3 regions of the Caballeronia sp. GAWG1-5s-s genome follow, and region 2 is predicted to be linked to each of the others. Evidence: predicted binding sites of a transcription regulator. Region 2 holds the regulator's gene; each other region holds the start of a gene.
What was found. The regulator FliA, encoded in region 2, starts transcription of late flagellar genes. The targets are predictions, from matches to a motif close to CTAAAGTTTNNNNNNNNNNNGCCGNTA.

Region 1 (9,850 bases), on a different contig from region 2:
CCATCGCGGTCAGCGCGGCGATGAAGCGCGTCTGCAGATCGCCTTCGGGCGACGGGAAAATCGGCAGTTCGGGGCGCGGACGCGCTGCGGGCTGCGCGGCGCGAATCTTTGCGAGAAAGGCATCGCGGGTCGTCATTTGGCGGGCTTCCGGTTTTTCTTGTACCACTCGTGAAAGGTCTCGGCCGGCGCTTCGGGCAAGTCTCGACCGCGGCCCCAGATGTTGAGCGGGTTGTACAGCACGAAGTTCGGCAGCCGCTTCAGCGCGCCGCCGAGCGACGCGACCGTCGCGCGGTAAAGCGTCGGGCTCGCGAGCAGACGCCCCGCCATCTTCAGCACTTCCTGCTTCACGAACGGCACTTCGTGACGCTCCGCGATCACGGCGCGCCACTTGTAGATCTGCTCGTGGATGTTGACCTTCGTCGGGCAGACGTTCGTGCAACTGCCGTTGAGCGTCGAGGCGAACGGCAGGCTGCTGTAGCGCTTGAGATCGTAAGTCGGGTTGATGATCGCGCCGATCGGCCCGGAATACGTGCCGCCATACGACAGCCCGCCGCTTCGCCGATACACCGGACACGTGTTCATGCACGCGCCGCAGCGGATGCACTTGAGCGAATACCAGAAGTCTTCGAGCGCGAGCCGTTCCGAGCGTCCGTTGTCGACGAGGATGAAGTGCATCTCCGTGCCCGGCCGCGGCGCGCGAAAGTGCGACGTGTACTGCGTGATCGGCGAGCCGAGCGCGCTGCGCGAGAGCATGCGCACGAATACGCCGAGATCGGCGATGGTCGGAATCAGCTTCTCGATGCCGATGGACGCGATATGCAGCGGCGGCACGTTCGCGGAGAGATCCGCGTTGCCCTCGTTCGTGCAGACGACGACCGTCCCCGTCTCCGCCACCGCGAAGTTGCAGCCCGTCATGCCTGCCGTCTTTTCACGCACGAAGTACGGCCGCGTGTTCATGCGCTGGCTTTCCGCCAGATAGTGGATGTCGCTGTTCTTCGGATCGGTGCCGATGGTCTTGCCGAAGAGTTCCGCCACGTCCGCGCGCAGCTTGTGGACGGCCGGCACGACCATATGGCTCGGGTCCTGATGATCCAGCTGCTGAATGCGCTCGCCCAGATCGGTTTCCATCACCGTGATGCCGCGCGGCTCCAGATAGTCGCGCATGTAGCACTCGTCGGTCAGCATCGACTTGCTTTTGACGAGCGTGGTCATGCCGCGCTCGCTCATCAGCTTGTAGACGAGCGCGTTGTGCTCTTCCGCGTCCGCCGCGAAATGCACGACGACGCCGTTTTTCTCGGCCTGATCCGCGAACTGCGCGAGGTAATCCGCGAGATGGGACAGCGTGTGTTCCTTGATGCCCGATGCCAGATTGCGCAGCGTTTCCCACTCGGGAATGCCGTGCGCCTGCGCGTCGCGCTTCGAACGCAAGTCCCAGAGACGCTTGTCGTGGAACGCGACGTGGTCGGCTTTCTGCAGGAACGCGCCCGCAGCCTTCGCGTGATCGATGCGAACGGTCTTCGTCATGCCCGCGCTCCGTTCAGAACCTGCGCAATGTGGATGAACTTCGCGTCGAGCTTCATGCGCTCGGCGCAGCCCTGCTGATGCATGAGACACGACATGTCGCCCGAGACGATGTACTCCGCGCCCGCGCCGATGTGGTCGCGCACCTTGTCCTGCCCCATGCGCACGGACACGGCCTCTTCGGTGACGGAAAACGTGCCGCCGAAGCCGCAGCATTCGTCGGGCCGCGCGGGCGAGACGAACTCGATGCCCTTCACGCGTTCGAGCAATGCGCGCGGCTTCGAATACGGCGTTCCCGCGACTTCCGAGTTCGACGTCTCGCGCAGATGCCGCACCGCGCTGCAACTGTTGTGCAGGCCGACGCGATGCGGGAATTCGGCCCACGGGAAGTCACGGACCTTCAGCACGTCGTGCAGGAACTCGACCAGTTCATAGGTGCTTTTGCGCACCTTCTGGACCGCGCTCGTCTGCTCGATGGCCGTGAAATGCTCGCGCACGTGATGCGTGCAACTCGCCGACGGGCCGACCACATAGTCGTAGTCCGCGAAGTTTCGGGCGAACACGCGCTCCGCGCCGGCCGCGTCCGCGTGCGCGCCGCTATTGGCCATCGGCTGGCCGCAGCATGTCTGGTCCTGCGGATAGTCGACGTCGAGGCCGAGCCGCTCCAGCAATTCCAGCGTGGCGATGCCGATCTGCGGATAAAACGCGTCGATGAAACAGGGGACGAAAAGGGCAACTTTCATGGTGATCGCTTGGCGGACATTCCGCGTTGGTCAGCTTGGTCTGACCAAGACTTTAGGGAAGCGGCGCTTTCGTGTCAAACTAGGGTAATCCAAAGCCTCTCGCCGTGTTGCTCCAACCGATGACCTTCCAGCCCGTCCACTCGCACGCCTACGCCCGCGTGCGCCTCTCCGATGTCGTGTCCGGCCAGATTCGTCAACTGATCTCGAACGGCACCCTCCTGCCCGGCCAGCGGCTGCCCGCCGAGCGCGATCTCGCGGAGCAGTTGAACGTGTCGCGGCCATCGCTGCGCGAGGCGCTCATTCGTCTCGAATCCGACGGATTCATTCGCGCGGCGGGGCGCGGCGGCTTCGTCGTGTCGGACGTGACGGCGCCGCTCGTGTCGCATCCGCTCGCCGCACTGCTCGAACAGCAGCCCGACGCGAGCGCCGACGTGCTCGAACTGCGTCACGGCCTGGAAACGCTCGCCACCGCCTACGCCGCCGAACGCGCCACCGATGCCGATCTCGCGCGCATTGCCGCCGCGTTCGACGCGCTGCAAGCCGCGGTCGAGCAGAGAAGCACGCGCATCGCGGAAAAAGACGCCGCCTTCCATCTCGCCATTGCCGATGCGACGCACAACATCGCGCTGACGCACGTGATGCACGGCCTGAACGAAGTGATGCGCGAGTCGATGCTCACGTCGCATCGCCTCGTCGATTACGACGACGCCGTGGAGGCCGATCTGCTGGCGCAGCATCGCGCGATGCTCGATGCCATCGTGGCGCGCGATCCGGCCCGCGCGCGCGACTGCGCGGGCGCGCATCTGGACTACGTGCGCGCGTTGTATCGCGACCGGCCGGCGAAGAAATCGCGCGACGGCGTATCTCATGATGGCATGACGAATCCGTAACGCCGCCGTAAGACCCGATAGGACAGCGCCTACACGCATTTCGGACGGGCACCGCTAACGCGGGCCTTCACGGTCCGCGATACTGGAACCGTCGAAAACAAACATGCGCAAGGAGGACGATATGCCTTACCTACTCGGATGGCTGCTCGGTGTGCCGGTCGTGGTGCTGGTGATCCTTTACCTGATCTTCCATTGATGCCGGCGCCGCAGGCAGCAGAAGAATCGAAGAGACCGAAGGGCGTCGTTACAATACGACGCCCTTTTTCTTTTATGCGTGGGATTTCGATGAAGCGCACCGCACCGTTCGTTCTGAGCGCATCGCTCCTGTCTCTTTTCGGCGCGGGCTTCGCGCATGCCGAGGAAATCGCGAGCGTCAATACCAATTTCCGCTTCACCGGCTCCGACCGCGTGAGCGTCGAGGCGTACGACGATCCGCTCGTCTCCGGCGTGACGTGCTATGTGTCGCGGGCGCGCACGGGCGGCGTGAAGGGCACGTTAGGCATCGCGGAAGACCCGACCGAGGCGTCCATCGCCTGCCGTCAGGTCGCGCCGATCAAGATCGCGCAGCCGCTCAAGCAGAAGACCGATGTCTTCACGGACCGCATGTCGTTCATCTTCAAGACGCTGCATGTCGTGCGCATTGTCGATACGAAGCGCAACACGCTCGTCTACCTGACGTACAGCGACCGCGTCGCGAGCGGCAGCGCGAAGAACAGCGTCACGGCGGTGCCGGTGCCCGAAGGCACGACGATCCCGGTCAAGTGAGCGAGCCGCGTCGTCGTTGGGCCGCACGAGTGCGGCGTTGTCGGCCGCATTCGAAGCTATCCGGCAGCATCAGCCAGAATGCACTCGCCGCGCTTTGCGCCGCGCGATGAAGCGGTAGACTGAGCAATTAGCCCTTCAAACCCGCGCATCTAACGATGACCGTCCCACGCTTTCGCAACGCCGCGCGTTACTGGCGCTCGCCGCTCGTGCCGGACGCGGACATGGTCACCGCCGAGTACTACGATCACGCGTTCACGCCGCACTGGCACGACGCGTACACGGTGCCTGTCATCGAAGCGGGCGCGGAGTGTTACGACTATCGCGGCTCGCATCATGTGGCGGAAGCGGGATCGGTGCCGGTCATCAATCCGGGAGAGCTGCATACCGGCGCGCGGGCCGTCGACGCCGGGTGGCGTTATCGCGTGTTCTATCTGCCGGTGCCGTTCGTGGAGGCGCTCGCGCGTGAACTGTCGCCGCGCGCGGGCTCGCCGTGGTTCTCGACCGACATCATCCACGACGACGATCTCGCGCGCCGGCTTTTGCGCGCGCATCGGGCGCTGGAAAGCCTGACGAGCGATGCCAGAAACGACGCCACCCGCGCCGATCCGCTCGCCGCTGAAACCGCGCTCGTCGATGCCGTGACGACGCTGCTCGCCCGGCATGCGCTGCAACGCCCGTCATGCGGACCGCCCGCCGCGGATGCCGCCCGCGTCGCCACGATGAAATCCCGCCTCGCCGACGATCTGCTCGAACCGGTCACGCTCGCCGAACTGGCGCGCGTCGTCGGGCTTTCGACGTTTCACGCGGCGCGGCTTTTCACACGCGAAACGGGCCTCCCGCCGCATGCGTGGCGCAATCAGTTGCGTATCGCGCGGGCGCTGCCGGCGTTGCGCGCGGGGGCGTCGATCGCGGAGGTGGCGGCCGCGAGCGGCTTCACCGATCAGAGCCACTTCACGCGGCATTTCAAGCGGGCATTCGGGGTCGCGCCGGGGCGCTGGCGGTGAGTGGGCGGGAGTGCGGGAGCTGCTCCCTGTAAACGGCGAGAGGCTTCGCCGACCGAAGCTGTTCCGCGGCACGGCACGCAGCCGTTCCGCGTTGCGCCGGGGGCTGGCGGTGAGTTGCCGCGAGCGCGGGAATTGGCTGCCGTCGGCGGCGAGCGCGACCCGACCGTTACGCAACCACGCCAATGCACCCTCGTTTCGCACGCGCGGCGCGTGCAACGGAGACCACTGCGGGATCGCACAGCACCGCAATCTGCATCACGGCCGCGTCCGCCCAAGCAACCGCGGGCGACAACACTGACACCGCAAGAACGTACAAGCCTTCGCACGCACGCCGCCTTATCCTCCGCGAATCAGGAGGACGATCTTGAACGCACCATCCGGCAACGCCATGCGGGAACTCGCCGCCGGCGCTCGCGACACCATTCCGATGATGATCGGCGCCGCGCCCTTCGGCGTGATCTTCGGCACGCTCGTCACGGCGAGTCCGCTCACGCTCTGGCACGGCCAGTTGATGTCGCTCGCGGTCTTCGCGGGCTCGGCGCAGTTCATCGCGGTCGGCATGATCGCGGGACACGCGAGCTTCGCCGTCATCTGGGCGACGACCTTCGTCGTCAATCTGCGCCATGTGCTGTATTCGGCGACGCTCGCGCCCTACGTCGCGCATCTGCCCGCGCGCTGGCGCTGGGCGCTGGCCGGCCTCTTGACCGACGAAGTGTTCGCCGTCGCCTACGCGCACTATCGAGCGCGCGCGCCGGGCGAAACAGGGCCGCACTACTTCCTCGGCTCCGGCCTCGCGATGTATGCGAACTGGCAAGCGTGGACGCTCATCGGGCTCTTCTTCGGCGCGGCGTTTCCGGGACTCAAGTCGCTGGGCCTCGATTTCGCGATGGTCGCCACGTTCATCGCGATCATCGTGCCGCAACTCGTGGCGCTGCGCTTCGTCGCGGCGGCGCTGGCCTCGGGCGTGCTGTCGTTCGCGTGGCAAGGCTGGCCGTACAAGCTCGGGCTGCTCGCGGCCGTGCTCGCCGGCGTCGGCGTCGGCTTGCTGCTGACGCTCATCGAACCGAAACCGCGCATGAAAGACGCCAAGGAGCGCGCGCAATGAACTACGTCATCCTGATTGTCGGCATGGCGCTCGTCACGTATCTGATCCGGGCCGCGGTGTTCGTGCTCGGCGAGCGGCTGTCGTTTGCGCCCGTCGTGCGCACGGCGCTCGGCTTCGTGCCGGTGACGGTGCTCACCGCGATCATCGTGCCGATGACGGTCTCGCCGCACGGCAACGGCGCCGAGCTGACGTGGCGCAATCCGCAACTGATCGCGGCGCTGGCGGCAGTCGCCGTCTGCGCGCTGACACGCCGCGCGCTGCTGACCATCGCGGTATCGCTCGGCGTGTTCTTCGTCTGGCAGCTCGCCGTGCTGCGCTGAACACCGAAGCGAGGCGCCTTTCGAGAGCCCTCAAGTTTCCGGCCGCTCCGCCGTTATCTGAAACGAACGGACTCCGCCCGCGCGGCAGGCCGACAGCACTTCCCGCCATCGGGCCAGCCGAGCGCGGAACCGGAAACCGACATGCGTCAAATCACTCTTTCGTTGCGCGATGAAACGATCGCGTCGCTGAATCGCGACTTCGAGGCGTTCCTGCGTCTGTCGCTCAAGCTCGACCCGCAGTTCGTCACGCCGTCGTTCGAGGACTTTCTGCGCGCGAAGCTGCTCGACAACGACACGCCGCTCACCGAGCAGGCCGTGCAGCGCATGCTCACGCACGGACAGTATGCGTGGGCGAAGCGCGCGCTCGACAAGGAGTTCCCGGATGTCGTCGAAATTCTGATCCGCCAGGCGGCCGAGCACGGCTTTGCGTTTGCGATCCGCTCGGACTGGAGCGCCGAGGATCTCGTGAAAGCGTCGCGCGAATGGGCGACGGCCATCGTCACCGAAGCCAAGGGCGACGCCTCGCAGGTAGACGTGCTCGCCTCGCAGATCAAGTCGGCGGCGATGGATATCCGCGAAGTCGAGCAGAAGATGCAGACGCCCGCCTGGCGGCTCGCCGATTCGCTGCGCCAGCGCGTATTCGATGCGAAGATCGCGGTGGAAACGAACGTCGGGTCCACCGCGCGCGAAAAGCTCGGCGAACTGCGCGCGCTGCTGCGGCTGGGCATCTTCTACGGATCGATCCAGAAACAGGAAGCGCAGCAACTGCTCGAATATCTGCGCTCGATGCGGCCGGAGCTTTTCGTCGACGAACCCTACGACGGCTTCACGCGCTTCGCGGCCTGGCTGCGCAGCATTTTCGGAAGCGCGCCGCGCGTGCCGCGAGCCTCACGCGCCTCGCGCTGAACGAGCGCGGCCCTACTCCCACATTCCCTTCAGCCGCGCGGCGATATGGATCTTCGCTTTCGCCGCCGCGGCGAGCCCCGCCGCCGTCGGCGCGGCCGCGACCGGCACCGGCGGCCATGCGCCTGCCTCGAAGTGCCGCATCAGATGCGGCGGAATGAAACGCGTGCGCTGCGCCCAGACGTGGCGATCGCCCAGATTCGTCTGGTTGTGAACGTAGAAACGCTGCGGCGTGACGATGTGCAGATCTTCCTTCGCCCGCGTCATCGCGACATACAGCAGGCGGCGCTCTTCGTCGATTTCCTCGTCGCTGCCCGTGCCCATATCGGACGGAATACAGCCGTCCACGCCGTTCAGCACGAACACGTTGCGCCACTCCTGCCCTTTCGCCGAGTGGATGGTCGAGAGAATCAGATAGTCCTCGTCGATGAGCGGCACGCCGGATTCGTCGCTCGTCGCGTCGGGCGGATCGAGCGTGAGTTCGGTCAAGAAACGCTCGCGCGTCGGGTACGTGGACGCGATGCTCTCCATCTGCAACACGTCGCCGATGCGGATGGCCGCGTCTTCGTGATTGCGTTCGAGGTGCGGCTCGTACCAACGGCGGATCATCTCGAATTCAGCGGGCCACGGCGATTCGCGCCCGCACAGCTTGCCCATGAGCGCGACGAAGCGCGGCCAGTCTTCGCTCGCCCGCGCGGGCGCGCCGAACGCGGCGAGCGCGGTCGGCGCGCGCTCGGCCTGCGCGACGCTATCGAGCAAGCGCCCCGCAATCGCCGGCCCGATGCCCGGCAGCAGTTGCGCGACGCGAAAGCCCGCGACGCGATCGCGCGGATTCTCGGCCCAGCGCAGCACCGCGAGGACGTCTTTCACGTGCACGGAGTCCAGAAACTTGAGGCCGCCGAACTTCACGAACGGAATGTTGCGCCGCGTGAGCTCGATTTCGAGCGTCGCGCTGTGATGCGCCGCGCGAAAGAGCACCGCCTGCGACTTGAGCTTCATGCCGCCCTCGCGCGCCTCCAGCACTTTCTCGACGACGTAGCGCGCCTGATCCGCCTCGTCCGCGACCGAAACGACGCGCGGCCTTTGCGCCGATGCCTTGTCGGTCCACAGATCCTTCGTGTAGCGCTCGGTGGCAAGCCGGATCACCGCGTTCGACGCTTCGAGAATCGGCTGCGTCGACCGATAGTTGCGGTCGAGCGTGACGGTCGCCGCAGGCGCGTCGAAGTGCTGCGGAAAGTCGAGGATATTGCGCACCGTCGCGCCGCGAAACGAATAGATGGACTGCGCGTCGTCGCCCACGACGGTGAGGCCGCGTCCGTCCGGTTTCATCGCGAGCAGGATGGTGGCTTGCAGGCGGTTCGTGTCCTGATATTCGTCGACGAGCACGTGGTCGAAGCGGCTCGACAAGTCGGCCGCGATGCTCGGCTCGGCGGCGAGGTGCGACCAGTAGAGCAGCAGGTCGTCGTAGTCGAGAACGCTTTGCGCCTGCTTTGCGCTCACGTACGCGGCGAAGAGGCGCTTCAAGTCCGCTTCCCACTCGCGACACCACGGATACGCCTGATCCAGCACGGTGGCGAGCGACGCGCCCGTGTTGACGACGCGCGAGTAGATGGCGAAACAGGTGGATTTGGCGGGGAACCGCTTCTCTTTCGACGACAGCCCGAGCTCGTGGCGCACGAGGTTCATCAGGTCGGCGGAGTCTTCACGGTCGTTGATGGTGAAGGACGGCGCGAGGCCGACGAGATCGGCGTAATCGCGCAGCAGCCGCGCGCCGATGCCGTGAAACGTGCCGGACCACGTGAGCCCCTGCGCGATGGCGCTCTTCGTGCCGAGCGCGTTCGTCGCGATGCGCGTCACGCGTCGCGTCATTTCGAGCGCCGCGCGGCGCGAAAAGGTCAGCAGCAGAATCCGATGCGGATCCGCGCCCTTCACCAGCAAATGCGCGACGCGATGCGCGAGCGTGTTGGTCTTGCCCGAGCCCGCGCCCGCGATCACGAGCAACGGACCGCCGCAGCGCCCCGGCGCATCGACGCCGAATTCGACCGCCCGGCGCTGCGCATCGTTGAGCTTGGCAAGATAGGCGGCGACGTTCTCCGAGGAGGCGTCGGCGGTGGCGGTGTCGTCCGGAAGGGTCAGCACAGAGGAAAGCGGGCGTCGAAAGAAGTGACGCACACTGTATATCCATACAACCCGCGCACGCAAGTCTTTGCCGCGGCGCGCCTTTCCTTCGACGGGCCGCGGCTTGCGGTACTGGCTTAGTCGGCCTTCTTGGCGTCCTTCAGGTTCGCTTTGGCGGCGGCTTCGTTCGCTTCCGATTGCGCTTCGGTCTTCTTCTTGTCCGCCTTCGCCTGCGCGACGGCGGCGTCCTTGTCGGCTTCGGCCTGCTTCTTCGCGGCCTTCTTGTCGGCGTGGGTCGGCGCGTCGCTCGTCGATTGCGCGAAAGCCGGTGCCGCGCTCACGCTCGTCAGCGCGCCCGCGATGAGCGCAGCCAGCAATGTATGGGTGCGTCGATTCATGGCGTCCTCCGTGTGGTCGTTAGTGTGGTCGTTGTGTTCCTACCGCGAAGCCGGAGACACCGAGGCTTCGCGGCGCTCTAGGC
Region 2 (9,850 bases):
CCCAAAACATCCGGCAGCGCCCGCCTCGCAAAGATCGCAGTCTCATACCTCATCGGGGGCAAGTTTGAACATTCGTAAATTCATTGGCGCGAACAGCCGCGACGCTCTGCGCCAGGTTCGTGAAGCGCTCGGCCCCGATGCCGTCGTGTTGTCGAATCGCACGCTGGACGACGGTTCGGTCGAGATCGTGGGCGTGGCGGATCGCGACATCGCATCCATTTCGCCGGCCGCGCACGAACAGGCGCCGGCCGCATTCCCGAGCGCCACGCCGCGCTCCGCGCTCGCGCAAGCCGCAGCCGCCGTGGCCGCGAAGCAACCGGCCGCCGCGAATCCGTACGCGAGCGGCGACGTGTTCTCGTCGGTTTTCGGCGCGAATCCCGAAGCGCATGCAGATGACCTCGATCACCACGACGCCCCGCGCGACGCCTTTGCCGACGAAGCACCGCGCACGATGGCCGAGTCGAATCCGTGGCTGATCGAGCACGCGCGACGCATCGCCGAGCAGGCCGCGATGCCGTCGAATCGTCCGCTCTCGGCATCCGCTGCGATCGCTCGCGGTCTCGGCGTGCCGGTGCCGCCGAAGGCATCCGCGCCGAAGGCCGCCGAGAAGCTCGCCGACCAGCGCGCCGAGAAGCCCGAGCCGAGCAACTACGCGATGCGCCAGCCGGCGCAGCCGAAGATCGACACGCCCGACTGGGCGCGCGAAGCCGCGCAAGTCGCCGCGCGCCGCGCCGCCCACAAGATCAACGCGGGCGCGCCGCAAGCCGAAGCTTCGCCCGACAGCGCGCTCGAAGGTCTGCCCGCGAACGCGGCGGCCGTCGTGACCGACGCGATTCGCGCGCGCATGGAGCAAGTCGTCAACGAAACGGTGATGCACGAACTCTCGTCGATGCGCGAGATGATGGAAGAGCACTTCTCCGGTCTCCTGTGGGGCGAGCGCCAGCGCCGCAGCCCGGGCAATGCCGGCCTGACCAAGCGCCTGTTCGCGGCCGGTTTCTCCGCGCAACTCGTGCGCATGGTCGTGGACAACATGCCCGAGATGGAAAGCGCCGAGCACGCGATGGAATGGGTGCAGCAGGTGCTCGAATCGAACCTGCCGGTGATGGCGAGCGAAGACGCGCTGATGGAACGCGGCGGCGTGTTCGCGCTGATGGGCCCGACGGGCGTCGGCAAGACCACGACCACGGCCAAGCTCGCCGCGCGCTGCGTGATGCGCTTCGGCGCGAGCAAGGTCGCGCTGCTCACGACAGACAGCTACCGCATCGGCGCGCACGAGCAACTGCGCATCTTCGGCAAGATTCTGGGCGTCTCGGTCCACGCGGTGAAAGACGCCGCCGACCTGCAACTCGCGCTCTCGGAACTGCGCAACAAGCACATCGTGCTGATCGACACCATCGGCATGAGCCAGCGCGATCGCATGGTGTCCGACCAGATTTCGATGCTCTGCGGCGCGGGTCATCCGGTGCAGCGCCTGTTGCTGCTCAACGCGACGAGCCACGGCGACACGCTCAACGAAGTGGTGCAGGCGTACAAGAGCGCGGCCGACCAGCCGCCGCTCGCGGGCTGCATCCTGACCAAGCTCGACGAAGCGACGAATCTCGGCGGCGTGCTCGATACCGTGATCCGCTACAAGCTGCCGGTGCATTACGTCTCGACCGGGCAGAAGGTGCCGGAGAACCTGTACGTCGCGACCAAGCGTTTTCTGATCAAGAGCGCGTTCTGCATTCCGCGCGAAGGCTCGCCCTTCGTGCCGCAGGACGACGAGGTGCCGGCACTGCTCTCCGCATTGTCCGCGCGCGCCACCACCGAACTGCATGAGGTCCGCTTTGGATAAGTTCGTGCTCGATCAGGCCGAAGGTCTGAGAAGGCTGCTCACGCGAGGCGGTTCGCGCGTGGTGGCGGTGGCGGGCGGGCCGGCGGGTATCGGCTGCACGTCGGCGGTCGTGAATCTGGGCGCGGCGCTGTCCGTGCATGGCAAGGACGTGCTCGTGATCGACGAGCGGGCGAACGCGGCATCGGCTGCGCGCCTCGCCGGTACGTCAGGCGCTGGGGCGCTCGCCGCGGTGATGTCGGGCCGCGAGGCGCTTCACGACGCGGTGACGCGCACGCCGTTCGGCTTCTCGCTGCTCGCCGCGCCACGCGACGAACGCATCAGCCACGACGCCGCGCAGTGCCGCGCGCTGCTCGACGGTCAGGCGGACATCGTTCTGATCGACGCGCAGCTCGACCGATACGGCGCGCTCTCGTCGCTCGCGGCGCAGGCGCATGACTTTCTCATCGTGACGCGGGTGGCCGCGTCCGCGATCACCGAGGCGTACGCGTGCATCAAGCGTCTGCACTACGCCCATGCGATCGGCCAGTTCCGCGTGCTCGTCAATCACGTGCAGAACCCGGCCGACGCGGCGGTCGCGTTCGACAACCTGTCGGGCGTCGCGAGCCGGTATCTGGCCGTGTCGCTCGTGCAGGCAGGGTATGTGTCCGAGGATGCGCGCGTCACTCGGGCGAAGGAGCTCTCGCGCTGCGTGGTGGAAGCGTTCCCGGCGACAGCCGCGGCGCGCGACTACCGGCAAATCGCGGCGGAGCTTCTGCATTGGCCGATGCGTCCCGCGCCGTCAGGGAGCGAGACGCAGGTCCGGAATGACGCGCGGTTTTCGGTTGGCGAGGCTGACAAGGGCGGACGGGAGACGGGGCGCATGGCGTCGATGTTCTCCAGTCATGCATTGACCAGTACGGCGTCGATGTGATCAAGATTAAGGTGACTCAGATGTACAACGCCCAAGGCAAACTCTCACAGTCGGACGTCCTGACTAAATATGCGCCGCTCGTTCGTCGGCTCGGACTTCAGCTCGTCGCCAAGATGCCGGCGAGCGTCGATCTCGACGACCTGATTCAGGCCGGCATGATCGGCCTTCTGGATGCGGCGAGCCGCTACAAGGAAGATCAGGGCGCGCAGTTCGAAACCTACGCGAGCCAGCGCATTCGCGGCGCCATGCTCGACGAGTTGCGTGCGAACGACTGGCTGCCGCGCAGCATGCGCAAGACGTCGCGCGAAGTCGAATCGGCGGTGCACAAGGTCGAGCAGAACCTCGGCCGCGCCGCGAGCGAAGTGGAAATCGCCGAGCACATGAAGATGCCGCTCGACGAATATCAGTCGATGCTGCAGGACCTGCACGGCAGCCAGCTGATCTACTACGAAGACTTCGACCGCTCCGCCGACGACGAGCCGTTCCTCGACCGCTATTGCGTCGATCGTTCGGACCCGCTGTCCGCGCTGCTCGACGACAGCCTGCGCGGCGCGTTGATCGAAGCCATCGACAAGCTGCCGGAACGCGAGAAGCTGCTGATGAGCCTCTACTACGAACGCGGCCTGAACCTGCGCGAAATCGGCGCGGTCATGGAAGTGAGCGAATCGCGCGTGTGCCAGCTGCACAGCCAGGCGGTCGCCCGCTTGCGCGCCAAGCTGCGCGAGCAGTCGTGGACGAGCGTGGAGGCTTAATGCGCTAGCCGGCTTCGAAGTCTCGCGCTTCGGCGAACACCGTTTTGCCGATGCCGAGACTTTTCGCGCGATACATCGCGCGGTCGGCGGCGCGCAGCACGGCGTGGATGTCGGCGTGGCGCGCGTCGGCGGCGCTCGACAGCATGCACGCACCGATGCTCGCCGAGACCGAAACCGGCCGGCCGTCCACCGACGTGATCGACGCGAGCGCCGCGTGAATGCCCTCGGTGATCGCGAGGACGGCCGTGCGGCTCTGCGCCTGAAGCGCGAGCACCACGAACTCGTCGCCGCCCAGGCGCGCCACGGTGTCGCTATTGGACATGCGGCGGGCGAGCACGTTGGCGAACTGCTGCAATAGCAGGTCGCCGACCGCGTGGCCGTAGGTATCGTTGACTTCCTTGAAGCCGTCGAGGTCGATCAGGAGCAGAACGGTGTCCTGCGAGGCGTCGGACATCGTGCGATTGACGATGTGTTCCAGCGCATACCGGTTCGCGAGACCCGTGAGCGGATCGGTCGATGCCTGACGCGCGAGATCGCGATTGGCGTTGCCGAGACGATCGACGAGCACGGTCAGATACACCGATGCCGCCAGCACGCTCAACGCGAGCCCGAGCGCGGCGGATAAGTTCGCGTTCCACCACGGCTGCCAGAGCGCGAGCGCGCCGATGACTACCATCGCGGTGGCGCAGGAGACGGCGAGCGTGCGCTTGCCGTAGCGGCAGCCCGAGCCGATCAGAAACCAGAAGACCACCCACAAGAGCGGCAACGCGGTTTCCCCGCCTGCCGCGAGCGCGGCGCCGACGAGCGCCTGATCGGCGATGGTCGTGACGACGAGCCGCTTCTTCGATGGCGACGCCATGCGGCTGACGATGAGCAGCGTGACCGCGCCGTAGAACACATAGAGTCCGACGATTTGCGCGACCAGCGACGCATCGTGCGAAGGGGCGAGCAACGCGTAGCAGGCGTAGGCCAGCAGGACCGCGGCGCCCAGCACGACGCGCAGCGTGGCTTGTTCGCGTTCGGGATGCCGAAGCGCCGCCCATGCGAACGCATGAGACCAGCGTGGCGGGTGGTGGGCCTGCTGCATGTGAACCCCTGGATTTTGTTTTTGTTCGGTCGACGCGGTCAGAATGGGCGCGGTCGGCCGTAGGGTTAACGGCAAAGCGTTGCGTTGCTTGAGTTTCGTGGGGATGACGTCGAAGCGACTGATGTGCGACTTGGCGCGCCCGGCTGGGATCGAACCAGCAACCCCTTGTCTTCTCGTATACCGTTATCGAGCAGGTCATGGCACGGCCTTCGTGTACGCCGAGTATTGGTCAATCAGCATGGCCAGTAAAGCTGGTGCCTGTTTTGGCAAAGCAGACAAAGTAGGTCAAGTTCGCACGGACGCGTCAGAGTTGCTTGGAACCCACGCGAAAGCCAGCGCCGTCGAGCCTATGCGAAACCACGCGTGTGAGGCATGAACGGACGGCCAACGAGCCTCGTTACGCGACGCGAACGCAAGGAAGAAACGACGAGCGAATCGGGCGAAGGATTGAGCTTCGATCCGGAGCTGATCAAGCAACCGGTGCCCGGAACGCTTGACCGCGCGGATGAAAGAGCAACTGCCCGCGAGCGCGCGCTTGGGCGGCGAGCAGACGCACTTTCTCGGCTACGGAAAGGCGAAACCAAGCCGGTGGGCAGCACGATCACTGCAACCGCACCGGCCACAAGCGCGTCACGACTGACGACGGTTTCTCTACAGCGAATTTCCGCGACCGAGCAGAGGCCTTCCATCCGGTGCTCATTGCCAACGGCGAGCCACGCTTTAGCGGCTTCGACGACAAGATCATCGCCATGTACGCGCACGAAGTCCGTAGATGCTTCGATGCCGTGCGTCAGCACGGTGACCGGCGGAGTGATCGACGATGTGCGCGAATGGCCACAGCGACCGCGCGAGCCGATCTATCGAGTGCGTTTTGCTCGACTCGCTGCGGGCCAAGATCCGCGACGAAGACGCGGTCCTCAACAGGGCGATCTACATGGCGCTGGGCGTGCGCCGCGGCGGCACGCGTGACGTGCCGAGGCTCTGGGTCGAGCAGACCGAGGGCGCGAAGTTCTGGCCATGCGTGGTCAATGACCTGGAGCCGCGCGGTGTGCAGAACGTACTGAATGTTTCACGACGTCTTCGCGCCCGGCCGGCGGGCAGCCGGGCACGCGCTGGCTAACCCGCCACAGCTTCGGTGGGCGCGACGTGCGCCGCCCACATGCCATGCAACGCGTCTTCCAGATGCTTCGCGAAGCGGGGAGCGTCGCACAGCGGCGAAGCGACGAGTTGCGCGCGCAGGCCGCTGCGAAGCGCTTGCAGTTGCGACGCATCGGCGGCGAACTGCGTGGCTTTGGCGACATAGTCGTCTTCGCTCTGTGCGATCCAGTCGGGAAAGCCGGCAGCATGCAGCATGCTTTCGCAGATATGCGACAGAAACCGCTCGCCGCGCAGGCACAGGACGGGCACGCCCATGAACAGGCCTTCCGCCGTCGTCGTGCGGCCGGGATACGAGAACGGGCTCAACCCGATGTCCACCCGACGATACGCGGCCAGATACTCGGCACGCGGCGAACGGTCTTCCAGGATCAGGCGCGATGCATCGACGTCGTGTGCGGCAAAGCGCGCGACGATCGACTGGCGAACGTGATCCAGATCGAGATTCTGCGCCTTGATGAACAGACGCGAATGCGCGACGGCATGCAACACGCGTGACCACAACATCACCGTCTGATCCGAAATCTTGGCGAGCTTGCCGAAATAGCCGAACGTCACATGTCCGTTGTCGAGCATCGGCAGGTTGCCTACGTCCAGCTGCTCGGCAGGCGGCGTGAAGCACAAGTAGCTGTCGGGCATCCGCCACGCGCGCTCGGTGAAGTGGTGTGCCTCGCTCTCCGGCATCACGTGACGGTCGCCGAGCATGTAGTCGATCGCGCGCACACCCGTGCTTGCGAAGTAACCGGGCCAGCTGACCTGCACGGGCGCGGGCTTGCGCGCAAACACGGGCAGGCGGTTGAACTGCGTATGGCCCGATGCATCGATCAGCACGTCGATGCGATCGTCGCGGATGCGCGCGGCGGCGGCATCGTCCGTCATGCCGGCGAGGCTCGTCCACGTCGCAAAGTGCGGCCGGATGCGCAGCGTCAGCGCATCTTCGACATCGCGCGTCGCATACGCGTGCAACTCCACGCGCGCTGCGTCGACATGATTCGCCACGCTTTCGAGCAAATAACCGACGGCGTGCTGATTCAGGTCGCCGGACACAATGCCGACGCGCAATGCTCGGCGTGTCGCGGGCGTCGCTTCGACGAGCCAGTCACGGTACGGCGTAACGCCCTGCGTGATGGCTTCATCGAAAGCTTTGGCTTCCTCCAGGTACGCGGCGGGCGTCACACCGCTGTAGTAATTCGACGCGAACAACCGGTTGCTGCGCGGCGCCGGCAACTCGGGGCGTAACGCAATGGCCGTGCTGTACGCCTCGATGGCAGCATCGAGTTCGTCGAGTTGCATCATCGTCGTGGCAAGGTTGTTATAGGCTTGCGCGTGATCAGGCTTCAGCGACACGACCTTGACGAAAGAATCGACAGCGCCGGTCAGGTCGTGCATCGCGCGCTGTGCAATCCCGAGGTTGTAATACGCGTCGATATAGTCGGGCTGCTGCGCGATCGCCTGGCGGAAGCACTCGACGGCAGCAGCAGGCCGGTTGTCCGCCTGCATGACGTTGCCGAGGTTGTAATAAAACGCGGCCGCCGGTCGAACCGCGATGGCGGCCATGATCAACTCGGACGCTGTCGCGTATTGGCCGAAGGCGTGAGCAACGAGGCCCAGCAGATGCAGTGCTTCGGGGTGGTTCGGATCTGTCGCCAGGATCTCGCGATACAGCGTCTCGGCTTCGTCGAGCCGATCGGCCTGATGACATTCGACGGCGCGCGCGAGCAGCGCCTCGACAGCGGGATTCGTCGTCGCCGGCTTCTCGGCGGCGGCCACATTGGCTTCCGGCGTCCGCAGACGAGCCGCCGCGCGCGCGTGCATTCTTTCGTTCGCCATTGCCGCGTCGGCGCGAAAACGCGGGGACGCATAGAGTCCCGCAGTCGGCTGTTTGACCAGCTCGTCGAGGTTGGCGCGCAATGGCTGCAATTCGACCATGCCGAGCGTGTCGATGCCATGCGTGTACAAGCGAGTCAGTTGCGCTTTTGCGCGCATCAACGCTTCCGCGGACATCTGACCCGCCGCCGCCTCGCCGCGCACCATCACTTCCCATTCGTAGTAGCCCGCAACGAGAATTGGACTCGCGACACCCGAATTCTGCGTACCGTGCCGGCGGAAACAGCTCAGATAGCCGCCCAGCAGCACGAGCGGACCCTGTTCTGCGAGGTTCAGATACATGCTGACGTCGTTGAGGAACGTAATGTCCCAGCCGCGGTACAACATGACCGTCGACATGTCGACGGCATCGCGCACCATCATGATGTTGCTAGGCTCGCCGATGAAGTTGTTCGCCAGCGCGACCATGTGCTCGACGAGTACCGGACGTTCGACCAATGCAACCTGGCCAGCCGGAACAAGGGGCGGCGGCGTGTGCAGGACGTTGTCGTCGGCGTCGATCAAGACGCGCTCATGAACGGCGATGGCCGAGCCGGGATGCTGGCGCAGCGCGTCGACCAATGCTTCCACGGAGCGCGGCATGAGCAGGTCGTCGTCGTAAAGCCACTTGATGTACTCGCCGCGCGCCTGTTCGAACAGCAGAAACGAATTGCGACGCGCGTCCCCGCTGGCATGATGGAAATAGCGAATGCGCGGATCGTCGAAGCTCTCGACGATGGGGCGCAAGCGACCGTCCACCGTGTCGTCGCCGACCAGGATTTCGATGTCCACGAAGCTCTGTGCCTGCGCGCTCGCGATTGCCTTCGCAAGGTAGTCCGGCTTGAACGCGGGAATGAGGATGCTGACGGTGGTCATGGAAAAACGGGTCCTGTTCGAGAAAGAGGGCGCACATCGGCAGCCTGAAGTTGCATGGCCGCGCCCGGGCATTTATGGCACGACGGCTTGCATACAGAATAGCGAGCGGTCGCTCGACGCGATCCACGGAACAGCGAGGCGTTTCCATCCCTATTCGCAACTGATGTCGCGCCTGACGTCGCGCTGGATCGCGCTTACGCTTCCTCGCGCGCCCGCGCGAGCGAACCATTCCTCGAAATAGCAGCGTTTGGCCCGCTTGATCAATCGATCGGATTGCCATGGCCGAGGCTATTCTCGTTTCATTGGACGTGCGCCTGTTGCGCATTCCGCTCATTCGCGACTGCCATGCAAACACTCGTTCCGGTCACCCAGCCCTACCTGCCTCCCCTCGAGGAGTTTCTTCCGTATCTGCAAAAGATCTGGGACAGCAAGCAGGTGACCAATGGCGGCCCCTTCCACACGCAGCTCGAAGCGGCGCTTTGCGAATACCTCGGTGTCGAGTATCTGTCGCTGTTCTCGAACGGCACGCTCGCGCTGATCACCGCGTTGCAGGCGATGAAAGTGACGGGCGAAGTCATCACGACGCCGTTCAGCTTTGTCGCGACGACGCACGCGTTGCACTGGAACGGCATCAAGCCCGTCTTCGCCGACATCGACCCCGTGACGATGAACCTCGATCCGCGCAAGATCGAGGCGGCCATTACGCCGCAAACCACGGCTATCCTGCCCGTTCACGTCTACGGCAACCCGTGCGACGTCGAAGAGATCGAACGGATCGCTGACACGTATGGCCTGCGCGTGCTCTACGACGCGGCTCATGCGTTCGGCGTGCGCCGGTCGGGCGAGTCCGTGCTGAAGTTCGGCGACATGTCGGTGCTCAGTTTTCATGGCACGAAGATCTTCAACACGTTCGAAGGCGGCGCGATCATCTGCCACGACGCCAAGACAAAGCGCCACATCGACCATCTGAAGAACTTCGGTTTCGCCGATGAAGTCACGGTCGTGAAACCCGGCATCAACGCGAAAATGAACGAACTCCAGGCGGCCTTCGGCCTCTTGCAGTTGCAGCACATGGACAGGATCGCTGTTGCGCGCGCGCGGATTGCGGCGCGCTACGAGGCGGCGCTCTCAGGCGTGAAGGGACTGCTGCTGCCTGTCGCGCCCATCGACAGTACGCGCAACCATTCGTACTTCCCGGTCCGCGTGACGGCAGACTTCCCCATCACGCGCGACGCGCTTTACGATGCGCTGCGCGCGGAAGACATCCTCGCCCGGCGGTATTTCTATCCCCTCATCAGCGAGTTTCCTAGCTACCGTGGCCTGCCGTCGGCGGGGCCGGCGAATTTGCCCGTGGCGACGGCTGTCTCCCG
Region 3 (9,850 bases), 270 kb from region 2:
CCCCGTAGCGTAATTTTCAGGTGGGGTCCTGCTTCCGCCGCCGGCGTGCCGGCCGCGGTTCCCGCATTCGTTGCATGGGTTGCATTCGTTGCGCCGTCCGTGACTTCGAACGCGCCGTCCCAGTTGCCGTCGTCCTCGATGGCTTCGGCGGCCTGCGCGATCACGTGCGAAGGCGGCGCGTTCGGGCCTTCATAGGCCGGCGCGACGTCCACTTCGCCGATGACAGCCGGCGTGACCGGCTCTTCGACGACAGGCGCGCTCTGCGGCGCGGCGTCTTCGTTCTTCAGGCGTTCCAGCTTCGCGCAGATCGCGGCGGCGGCGGCCGCATCCGGCTCGGCGCTCGCGCGATACGCGGCGAGCTGGTCCGAGAGCACGTCCTTGGTCGCGAGGAACGTGTCGATCATGTCGCGGCGAAGCACGAGCTCGTTGTTGCGCGCGCGATCCAGCAGCGATTCGAGGATGTGCGTCGTTTCGGTGAGCGCGGTGAAGCCGAACGTGGCTGCGCCGCCCTTGATCGAATGCGCCGCGCGAAAGATCGCCGCGAGATCCTCGGGATCCGGATTCGCGATATCGAGGACGAGCAGCAGTTGCTCCATCTGCGCGAGCAGTTCATCGGCTTCGTCGAAGAAGGTTTGATAGAACTGGGTAATGTCGAGTGTCATGCTTGATTCACCGTCGGCGCGTGCGCGCGAGTTGTCTTGGCTGTATCTGTTCGCTTCAGTGCTGCGTGTCTTCGGAGAGCGCGGCGACCACTTCGGTCAACAGGTCCGGATCGAGCGGTTTTTCGATCCAGCCCGTCGCTCCCGCCGCGCGCGCCGCTTCCTTGAACGGCTCGCCGTCTTCCGTGGTCAGCACGAGGATCGGCGTGGCGCGGTAGGCGTGGTTGGCGCGCAGCTCCGCAATCAGGTCGAGGCCGCTCTTTTGCGGCATGTGCTGATCCGTGAGCACGAGATCGAAACGCTCGGCGAGCGCCCATTCGAGCCCTTCGTTGCCGTCGGACGCCACCGTCACCTCGTAGCCCGCCGTCGTCAGCGTGGCAGAGAGGATCTGCCGCATGGCTGCGGAATCGTCGATTGCCAGAATGTTCTTGATCATGTGTCGCCTTTGGGTCTGCGCCTCGCTGCCTCTTGTCCGGATGACGGCGCAAACGTGTGGAGTCTTGAGCGTTTTTTATGCAGATTTGCTCGCAGCACGCTTATTTCCGCGCCACGCCCGGCACGATCCGGCCGAGAAGCGGCGTCGCGCCGGGCGCGAAGGCGTCCGAAGCGTTATCCAGCGTCGCGGCCGCGCCGCCGTCGTCGCGCAGCATCGACGCTTCCGCGCGGTGATTCAGCACGATGATGCTGATGCGCCGGTTCTCGGGATCGAGCGGGTCTTGCTTGTTCAGGTTTTGCGTGGACGCGAGGCCGAGCACGCGCAGCACCTTCGCTTCGTCCATGCCGCCCGCGACCAGCTCGCGCCGCGACGCGTTCGCGCGGTCCGCCGACAGTTCCCAGTTGCTGTAGCCCTTTTCGCCGCCCGCGTACTTCACGGCGTCGGTGTGGCCCTGCACGACGATGCGGTTCGGCACGTCGTTCAACGTCCGGCCGATTTCGCGCAGGATGTCGCGCATGTACGGCTGCACGCTGTTGCTGGAGAGCGCGAACATCGGGCGCTTCTGGGTATCGACGATTTCGATGCGCAGGCCCTGCTGCGTCGACTGGATGCGGATCTGCTGCTTGAACTGGTGCAGCGTCGGATTGGCTTCGAGCGCGGCCATCAGCTTGACCTGGAGGTCGTGAAGACGGGCCTGCTCGCGCCGTTCCAGTTCGCCTTGCGCGGCTTTCAGCAGTTCTTCGTCCGCTTTCGCGGTCGGGCTTTGCGCGAATTGCGTCTTGCCGTCCGAACTGCGGGCATCGCCCGGATCGTTGCTCGAAATGTCGCGCCCGCCGCCGGTGATGATGCTGTTGTCCATGCCGACGCTCTTGCCGCCGACCATCGCCGCCTTGAGCGGCATGTTGAAGTACTCCGCGATGCCGCGCCGCTGCACGGGCGAGGTCGACGAGAGTAGCCACATCAGCAGGAAGAACGCCATCATCGCGGTCATGAAGTCCGCGTACGCCAGCTTCCACGCGCCGCCGTGGTGGCCCTTGCGGCCCGCGACGATGCGCTTGATGAAGATGGGACGGTCTTTTTCGCTGCTCATCGCAGGGCTCCGGTCGGGGTCGCGAAAACGAGGCGCGTCACTTCGCCTTCACCCGGCGCACGTGCTCTTCCAGTTCGGAGAACGACGGGCGCTCGGTGGAGAACAGCACCTTGCGGCCGAACTCGACGGCGATCGCCGGCGCGTAGCCGTTCAGGCTCGCGAGAATCGTCACCTTGATGCACTGGAACATCTTCGTCTGCTCGGCGACGCGCTGCTCCGCGACGCTCGCGAGCGGCCCGATGAAGCCGTACGAAATGAGAATGCCGAGGAACGTGCCGACGAGCGCCTGCGCGATCATTTCGCCGAGAATGGCGGGCGGCTGATCGGCGGAGGCCATCGTGTGCACGACGCCCATCACGGCCGCGACGATGCCGAACGCGGGCATCGCGTCGCCGACTTTTTGCAGCGCCAGCGCGGGCGCTTCGCCTTCGACGTGATGCGTCTCGATCTCTTCGTCCATGAGGCTTTCGATTTCGAACGCATTCATGTTGCCGCCGACCATGAGCCGCAGATAATCGGTCATGAACTCGACGATGTGATGATCCGCGAGCAGCTTCGGGTACTGGCTGAAGATCGGGCTCTTGTGCGGGTCTTCGATGTCGGCTTCGAGCGTGAGCGTGCCTTCTTTGCGCGCCTTCGCGAGCAGCACGTAGAGCAGGCCCATCAGCTCCATGTACACGTCCTTGTTGTACTTGGAGCCTTTGAAGAGCGTGGGAATGACGAGCAGCGTCGACTTGATGGTCTTGACGCCGTTGCCGAGAATGAAGGCACCGATGCCCGCGCCGGCGATCATCAATATTTCGACCGGCTGTACGAGCGCGCCAAGATGGCCGCCTTCGAGCGCGTAACCGCCGAAAACGGACAACAATGTCACGAGCGTTCCAACGAAAATCAGCACAGTCGGGTCCTCAGGGTTGGGAATGCGGATTGGCCGGCGTACATGCGCGGTTAAGACTGTTTACGGCACCCGGCTGGAAAACTTTGGGCGGGCTGGCGGTGGGCGGCGGGCGCGGATGAAAGGCACGGGCGGAGCACGGTTGTTTCGCCGACATAGGCAATAGCGCCTCCCGATGGCCGCGACAGCCGATCGCGCGATCGACTCCGGTCGAAGTCGCGCGACGGACTGGATCAGTCAGACGCACTCACTCGTCGATGCCACTTCGCCGCTTTGAACCGCCGCGTCGACACGCACGACTCCCGGCTCTGTCTGCGCGAGCGCCGGGCGCTTGTCCTTGTCTGCAAGCGAAGCCAGGATCGTGTGGTCGTCGAAACGGAAGCGGCACAGCACGTGACTCGACGTCGCAATCTTCACCGCCTGCGCGAGCGTCAGCGACGACACAAGCTCGGCTACCTCGTCGGACAGCCCGAGGCGATGCATCGCCAGGACGCGGTCTTCCCGAAGCAGCCGCTGCGCGAGCAGCACATACGACAAGTTCACCTCGCGGATTTCCGCGAGCGTGCTCATGGTGGTGGCCGTCATTTTTCCCCCGAGTCATTGCATGGCTGGTCAGGCCCAGCGGGAAACGTTTGCTCGGACGCGCTCAATCGCGAGGCGTCCGGCCCCGCTCGTCTTGTCGCGCCGATTTTCCGACAGCGCGTTGCTTGCCACTATCGGAAAAAGCTGCCGACGCGCCGACAGACTTTCGCCCGAAATCGTGTAGGAAAAGTTCGTACATGCGCAGTCGAATTCGCTGCGCGTCGGCAAACGCCTTTATCGGCAGCGGCCGGACAGACTTGAGGCCGGCGCGGGCACGTCGCGTGCTACGGGGTGCCTCGCCGCTCGCATTGCCAGTCGAAATCGTCTCCTTCGACCGCTTGAGTGCAATTTTTGACTTCGTAACAGCCGGTGTTTCGCGCTGTAACAAGGTTAAGCGATTGAAAAATGACGTGAAATGCCGCTCTCGATCCCGATAATGAACGTAAGGGATAACCCGGTCGAGAGCCGGGCCGATCTTTGGGCGGCGTGAGCGACACACCGCGGCCCGCCCGAATGGCATCGCGCAACGCTCGACCGGAGCGCCACAGCGGTGTCCACACAACAGCTTTCATGGCCCATCGGCGCCGACCGCGCCCCAAGCGGCCACTCAGGAGAGTCACGTTATGCGAATCGCACAAATTGCACCGTTGCACGAAGCAGTTCCTCCGAAGTTTTACGGCGGCACTGAGCGCGTGGTGTCTTACCTGACGGATGCGCTCGTCGACCTCGGCCACGATGTAACCTTGTTCGCAAGCGGCGATTCGCAAACCCGGGCGACGCTCGACGCGGCCTGGCCGCGCGCCCTGCGACTCGATCCCACGATCCGCGATCCGCTCGCGCCGCACATGCTGCTGCTCGAAACGGTCCGCCGCCGCGCGCACGAGTTCGACGTGCTGCACTTTCACCTCGACTACATGCCGTTTCCGCTGTTCACGCAGCTGGACACGCCGTTCGTGACCACGCTGCACGGCCGTCTCGACCTGCCCGAGCTCCAGCCGATCTTCAACACGTTCACGAAGGCGAACGTCGTTTCGATCTCGGACAACCAGCGCGGACCGCTGCCGCAGGCAAACTGGCTGAACACGGTGTATCACGGCCTGCCGGACGATCTGCTGACGCCGCAGCCGCACAAGAAGCCGGAATATCTGGCGTTCCTCGGCCGGATCTGCCCGGAAAAACGCGCGGACCTCGCCATCAAGATCGCGGCTCAGAGCGGTCTGCCGCTGAAGATCGCGGCGAAGGTGGACAAGGTCGATCAGGACTATTTCAAGTCGACGATCGAGCCGCTGCTGTCGCAGGCGCACGTCGAGTTCATCGGCGAGATCAACGAGGCGCAGAAGCCCGAATTCCTCTCGGGTGCCAAGGCGCTGCTCTTCCCGATCGACTGGAACGAGCCGTTCGGCCTCGTGATGATCGAAGCGATGGCGTGCGGAACGCCAGTGATTGCCTTCAACCGCGGTTCGGTGCCGGAAGTCATCGATCACGGCGTGACCGGCTTCATCTGCGAGGACGTGCCGGGCGCGGTCGGCGCGCTGCATCGCATCGACGAGCTCTCGCGCACCGAGATTCGCGCGCAGTTCGAGCGCCGCTTCAGCGCAAAGACGATGGCGCAGAACTATGTCGACACGTACACGGCCATGCTTCAGGCCGCGAAGCGTCCGGTGCTGCGTCAGGTCGCCGTCGGCTGATCGCGCACAGCTTGCCACTCTCGAATGCCGCCCAATGGGCGGCATTTTTTTCGCCTGGCCGCTGACGCCGTCCGCTTCGTAACAAGGAGGAATCCGAACATCGCTGCGTCGAGCGTGAAATGCCCGTGAATCGACCAATTTTGACAGTCCGTAAAAACTGCCGCCCTTAAACTGCGCTCGGCAAGGGCAATAGGCTTTCTTGCGTCAAATCAAAGGTCTCTCACATTTCACGAAGGCAAGATCATGCATTTGTCGAAGCGTCTCGGCGCTGAAGTTTTCGGTACTTTCTGGCTCGTGCTGGGCGGCTGCGGAAGCGCCGTGCTGGCCGCCGGCTTTCCGCACATGGGCATCGGGTTCGTGGGCGTCTCGCTCGCGTTCGGACTCACCGTGCTCACCATGGCCTACGCCATCGGACACGTGTCCGGCTGCCATTTGAACCCGGCCGTGAGCGTCGGGCTGGCCGTCGCGGGGCGCTTTCCCGTGCGCGACCTCGGGCCGTACATCGTGGCGCAGGTGGTGGGCGCAACGCTCGGTGCATTGGCGCTCAAGCTGATCGCCACCGGCATGCCCGGCTTCGATCTGGTCGGCAGCGGCTTCGCCGCGAACGGTTTCGGCGAGCACTCGCCGGGCCACTACACCGTGTTCGCGGCGCTGGTCTGCGAATTCCTGATGACGTTCTTCTTCCTCTTCGTCATTCTCGGCGCAACGGATGATCGCGCGCCGAAGGGCTTCGCGCCGATCGCCATCGGCCTGTGCCTGACGCTCATTCACCTGATCTCGATTCCGGTCACGAACACGTCCGTGAACCCGGCTCGTTCTACCGGCCCGGCGTTCTTCGTCGGCGGCTGGGCGCTGGATCAGCTGTGGCTGTTCTGGATCGCGCCGATCGCAGGCGCTATCGTCGCGGGCGTGCTGTATCCGCTGCTGGCTTCGGATTCTGAAGCGCGCAAACTTGGCGCTGTCGCGCAATAAGTCGCGGGGTCGGTCATGCGAAACGGGCGCTTCGGCGCCCGTTTTGTTTTGCGCCCGGCGCGCGCGGATTAAAAGCGCGCGACAGTTGTAATGGCGAATTACGTAGCATGCTTACTATTTCTTCTGCAAGCGCGCGCTCCGAAGCGCAAAGCCCCGCCGGACAAGGCTCGCGCGTATCTCATCGCAATCGAAAAGGGCTTACGCCCCGCTTGCACCCGGTAACAAGTCGTCGAAGCGTGTAAGACGGCGGGCGCTTACATTGAACTCATGCGACACACGTCGCCTTCCAGGAGAAACACAATGAAGCGCATCGTCACTCGATTGCTCGTCGCGACCGGTCTTATCATCGGCGCAGTGGGAGCGGCTCAGGCCCATACCGATCTTCACGTCGGCGTTTCGCTCGGCGCGCCTGCCTATGCCGCTCCCGCGCCCGTGTATGTGAGGCCCGCCTCGCCGCAATATCGCTCGCCTTACTGGCGTCACGAGGAACCGCGCTGGCATCGTGACTACGGTCACGACAACGGGCGCTGGAACCGCGCCGGTTGGGACCACGGCCGTTCGAACGACTGGGGCCGCCGCGGCTAACCACAACGCCGAGCGCTAAACGGTAGGCGCTTGAAAGAGTTAGCGCGACGACGCGATGTCGTCGCGCAGATCGAACAGCTTGCGCAGATGATGCGCGACGCCCGCCTCGAAGTTGTTGCCGATGCGCGGCACATGCGGCAGGCGCGTGATCAGGTCCGGATTCGCGTTGTTCATCATGAACGGATGGCCGGCGGTTTCCAGCAGGTCGATGTCGTTCATGTTGTCGCCGAACGCGACGCATTGCGCGGGATCGATATCCAGCCGCTCCAGCACATAACGCAGCGCGCGGCCCTTCGACACATCGGACGTCATCACTTCGAGGCAGTCCGGCAGCGAATACGTGACATACAGGGCATCGCCGAATTCGCTTTCCAGATTCGCGGCGACGTGCTTCAGGTCCGCCGGCTCGCCGATGTACAGCACCTTCGCGATGTTTTCGCCGTCATGCTCGCGCAAATCCATGACTTCGTACTTGAAGCCGGAGTCCTGATGAAAGACGAGCAGTTCGGGCGCGTGGCGGTCGATGAGCCACGCATCGTCGGCGAACAGATTCACGATCACGCGGCCATGCGCGCCCGCGACATCCGGCTGCACGAGGCGTCGCACGGCGGCAGGCGCAAGATCGCGCGAGTAGATGCGCTCGTCGCCGGGCGCATGCACGCGCGCGCCGTTGGACGTGATCAGGTACGCGTCGATGCCCAGCAGATCGCGGATGCCGGCCACATCGCGATAATGCCGCCCCGTCGCGATGATGACCGGCACGCCGCGCCGTGCGAGCGTGCGCAGCGTCTCTGCGGTGAACGGGTCGAGCTGGTGATCGCTGTTGAGAAGCGTCCCGTCGAGATCAGTTGCGATGACCGAATACATGGCTGCCCTGTTTGAGCGGAGAAAAACGCCCGCGAAGCTGACTATTCTATCGCGGCTCTTTCCCGGGCCGCCCCGCCGCGCCGCCCGGCGCCACCGCGCGCCGCGCCAGTTCGAGCGCACCCGCGGCCGAATCCGCGCGGGGTCGGCGAAGGCGCTCGCGCAACGATATCGGCACGAAAGGCTCATATGGCGCCGCCAGTCCGCCGCAAAGCGCGACCGGCAATTTGCCGTCTCGATCCAGCGCCGCGACGAGCAGTTCGATTTCGCGCCCCGCCTGCTCCAGCAACTGCGCCGCCGACGGATGATCGCGGTATTCGAACACGCTCGGCGCGAGCGTGGCGTACGCGGTCTGGTTCGACGCGCACAGCCACACGACGAGGCTGTCGCGATCCGTCGCGCCAGTGAGTTGCAAGAGCGCGCGAGACCAGTCATCGGCCGGGACTCGCCCGTCCAGCACGCGCTGAAGATGGACCACCGCGCGCAGGCCGAGCCACGCGCCGCTCGCTTCGTCGCCGCTCGGAAAGCCGTATCCGCCCGCGATGCGGCAGACGCCCTCCTCGTCCAGCGAAGCCGCGATGCTGCCCGTGCCAAGCGCGACGATCACGCCCGGTCCGCCGCCGTGCGCGCCGAGGACGGTGGTGTACGCGTCGCTTTCCACGCTCAACGCGTGGACCGGCGGAGCCATGCTCAAGAAAGCCGCGAGCCAGTCCGCGTTGTTGACGCCCGCGAGGCCGCAGCCGAGCGAACAGGCGCGCCAGTCGAAGGCGAGACCGGCTGCATCGGAAGCACGATTGCAAGCATCGCCGATAGAACGCCACGCCGCTTCGACGCCCAGCGCCAGCCCCGAAGGACCGCCGCTCGCGCGGGCCAGCTCGACGCCGTGCGCGTCCGCGAGAATCACGCGCGTGCCGCTTCCGCCGCCATCGATGCCGAGCAGGAAACCGTTGAAATCCGAATCCGAGAAAGTGTTCATGGCCGCAAGCATAGCGGCGACGGCGGCACGCGCCAATTAGCCGAATGGCAGAGTGGCGCGGCAATCGCGTTCGGCTATGCTGGCGCGACCGAAACGAGGATTTGCAATGGCAGCCACCGAACCGACACGCTGCGCCTGGGCCACCACCGAGGCCATGGCGCATTACCACGACACCGAATGGGGCGTCCCGTCCCGCGACGACCGTCATCTCTTCGAAATGCTGGTGCTCGAAGGCGCGCAGGCCGGTCTTTCATGGTCGACGATTCTCAACAAGCGCGAGGGTTATCGCGCGTTGTTCGCGGGCTTCGACATCGACAAGGTCGCGCGCTTCACGGACGCGGACATCGAGCGGATCGTCGGCGATGCACGCGTGGTTCGCAACCGGGCGAAGATCGCGTCCGCCGTCATCAATGCGCAGGCGGTGCAGCGCATTCAGGCCGAGCACGGCTCCTTCGCGGACTTCGTGTGGTCGTTCGTGAACGGCGCGCCTATCGACACCCCGCGCGATGCGAACAATCCGACGCCCGCCTCGACGCCCGAGTCGGATGCGCTGAGCCGAGCGCTCAAGCAGTACGGCTGCAAGTTCGTCGGCACGACCATTTGCTACGCCTTCATGCAGGCGACGGGCATGGTGAACGATCACGCCGTGGGCTGTATCTCGCGCGTCAAGCCTAAGACAAAGCGCAAATCGCCGGAAAAAACGACACCTTCAGCCTAATCCGAGGCAGGCGATTTTTGCTTTTTGGCAACATTCTTGCCGCAAAAGCGCGTTCATTAGGGAAAGTCCTCATCGCAGGCGTTTTTTTGCAGTGAAGCATGCCGCCAGCCGCGCCGTTTCAAGCGCGGAGCATGCTTCTGCCGCACTGCACGAACGTCCGTGTCGTGTAAAAATGGCGTTCTCGCGTGCGCTGCCGCACCTTTTTACCGAGCCGTGCCGTTATAACTGACGGTGTGCGGATCGTTCACTGAGTGGAGAGATCCGCCGCGAGTACACGGACACGCGAATGCGCGTGTCCCTAGGCCGGGAAAAACAACGTGCTCGAAGCAGTAGCCGGTCGGCGTGCGCGCCGTCCGACGCCGCAGGTGCAGGTTGCTCGAAACTC

Region 1: NCR34_RS10060 (DUF4088 family protein) is a predicted target of FliA. The motif match lies at 6,378-6,404, and genes of this name have one in related genera.
Region 3: motA (flagellar motor stator protein MotA) is a predicted target of FliA. The motif match lies at 3,144-3,170, and genes of this name have one in related genera.

What each region holds. Positions count from the first base shown of each region.
Region 1 covers NZ_JALQDC010000010.1:116,495-126,344, forward strand. The annotation lists gene NCR34_RS10020 (LutC/YkgG family protein) at 1-136, opposite strand, end outside; gene NCR34_RS10025 (lactate utilization protein B) at 133-1,524, opposite strand; gene NCR34_RS10030 ((Fe-S)-binding protein) at 1,521-2,264, opposite strand; gene NCR34_RS10035 (FadR/GntR family transcriptional regulator) at 2,384-3,154, shown strand; gene NCR34_RS10040 (CreA family protein) at 3,440-3,919, shown strand; gene NCR34_RS10045 (helix-turn-helix transcriptional regulator) at 4,075-4,923, shown strand; gene NCR34_RS10050 (AzlC family ABC transporter permease) at 5,312-6,028, shown strand; gene NCR34_RS10055 (AzlD domain-containing protein) at 6,025-6,348, shown strand; gene NCR34_RS10060 (DUF4088 family protein) at 6,490-7,254, shown strand; gene NCR34_RS10065 (ATP-dependent helicase) at 7,267-9,390, opposite strand; gene NCR34_RS10070 (hypothetical protein) at 9,507-9,767, opposite strand.
Region 2 covers NZ_JALQDC010000001.1:35,726-45,575, reverse strand. The annotation lists gene flhF (flagellar biosynthesis GTPase FlhF) at 65-1,834, shown strand; gene NCR34_RS00210 (MinD/ParA family ATP-binding protein) at 1,827-2,744, shown strand; gene NCR34_RS00205 (RNA polymerase sigma factor FliA) at 2,765-3,496, shown strand; gene NCR34_RS00200 (GGDEF domain-containing protein) at 3,501-4,583, opposite strand; partial or broken gene NCR34_RS00195 (transposase) at 4,956-5,646, shown strand; gene NCR34_RS00190 (O-linked N-acetylglucosamine transferase, SPINDLY family protein) at 5,700-7,553, opposite strand; partial or broken gene NCR34_RS00185 (glycosyltransferase family 2 protein) at 8,154-8,480, opposite strand; gene NCR34_RS00180 (DegT/DnrJ/EryC1/StrS family aminotransferase) at 8,826-9,850, shown strand, end outside.
Region 3 covers NZ_JALQDC010000001.1:302,285-312,134, reverse strand. The annotation lists gene cheA (chemotaxis protein CheA) at 1-662, opposite strand, end outside; gene NCR34_RS01485 (response regulator) at 718-1,095, opposite strand; gene motB (flagellar motor protein MotB) at 1,196-2,185, opposite strand; gene motA (flagellar motor stator protein MotA) at 2,223-3,083, opposite strand; gene flhD (flagellar transcriptional regulator FlhD) at 3,318-3,665, opposite strand; gene NCR34_RS01465 (glycosyltransferase family 4 protein) at 4,286-5,350, shown strand; gene aqpZ (aquaporin Z) at 5,594-6,322, shown strand; gene NCR34_RS01455 (hypothetical protein) at 6,623-6,907, shown strand; gene NCR34_RS01450 (Cof-type HAD-IIB family hydrolase) at 6,947-7,774, opposite strand; gene NCR34_RS01445 (glucosamine kinase nucleotide-binding domain-containing protein) at 7,821-8,747, opposite strand; gene NCR34_RS01440 (DNA-3-methyladenine glycosylase I) at 8,854-9,465, shown strand.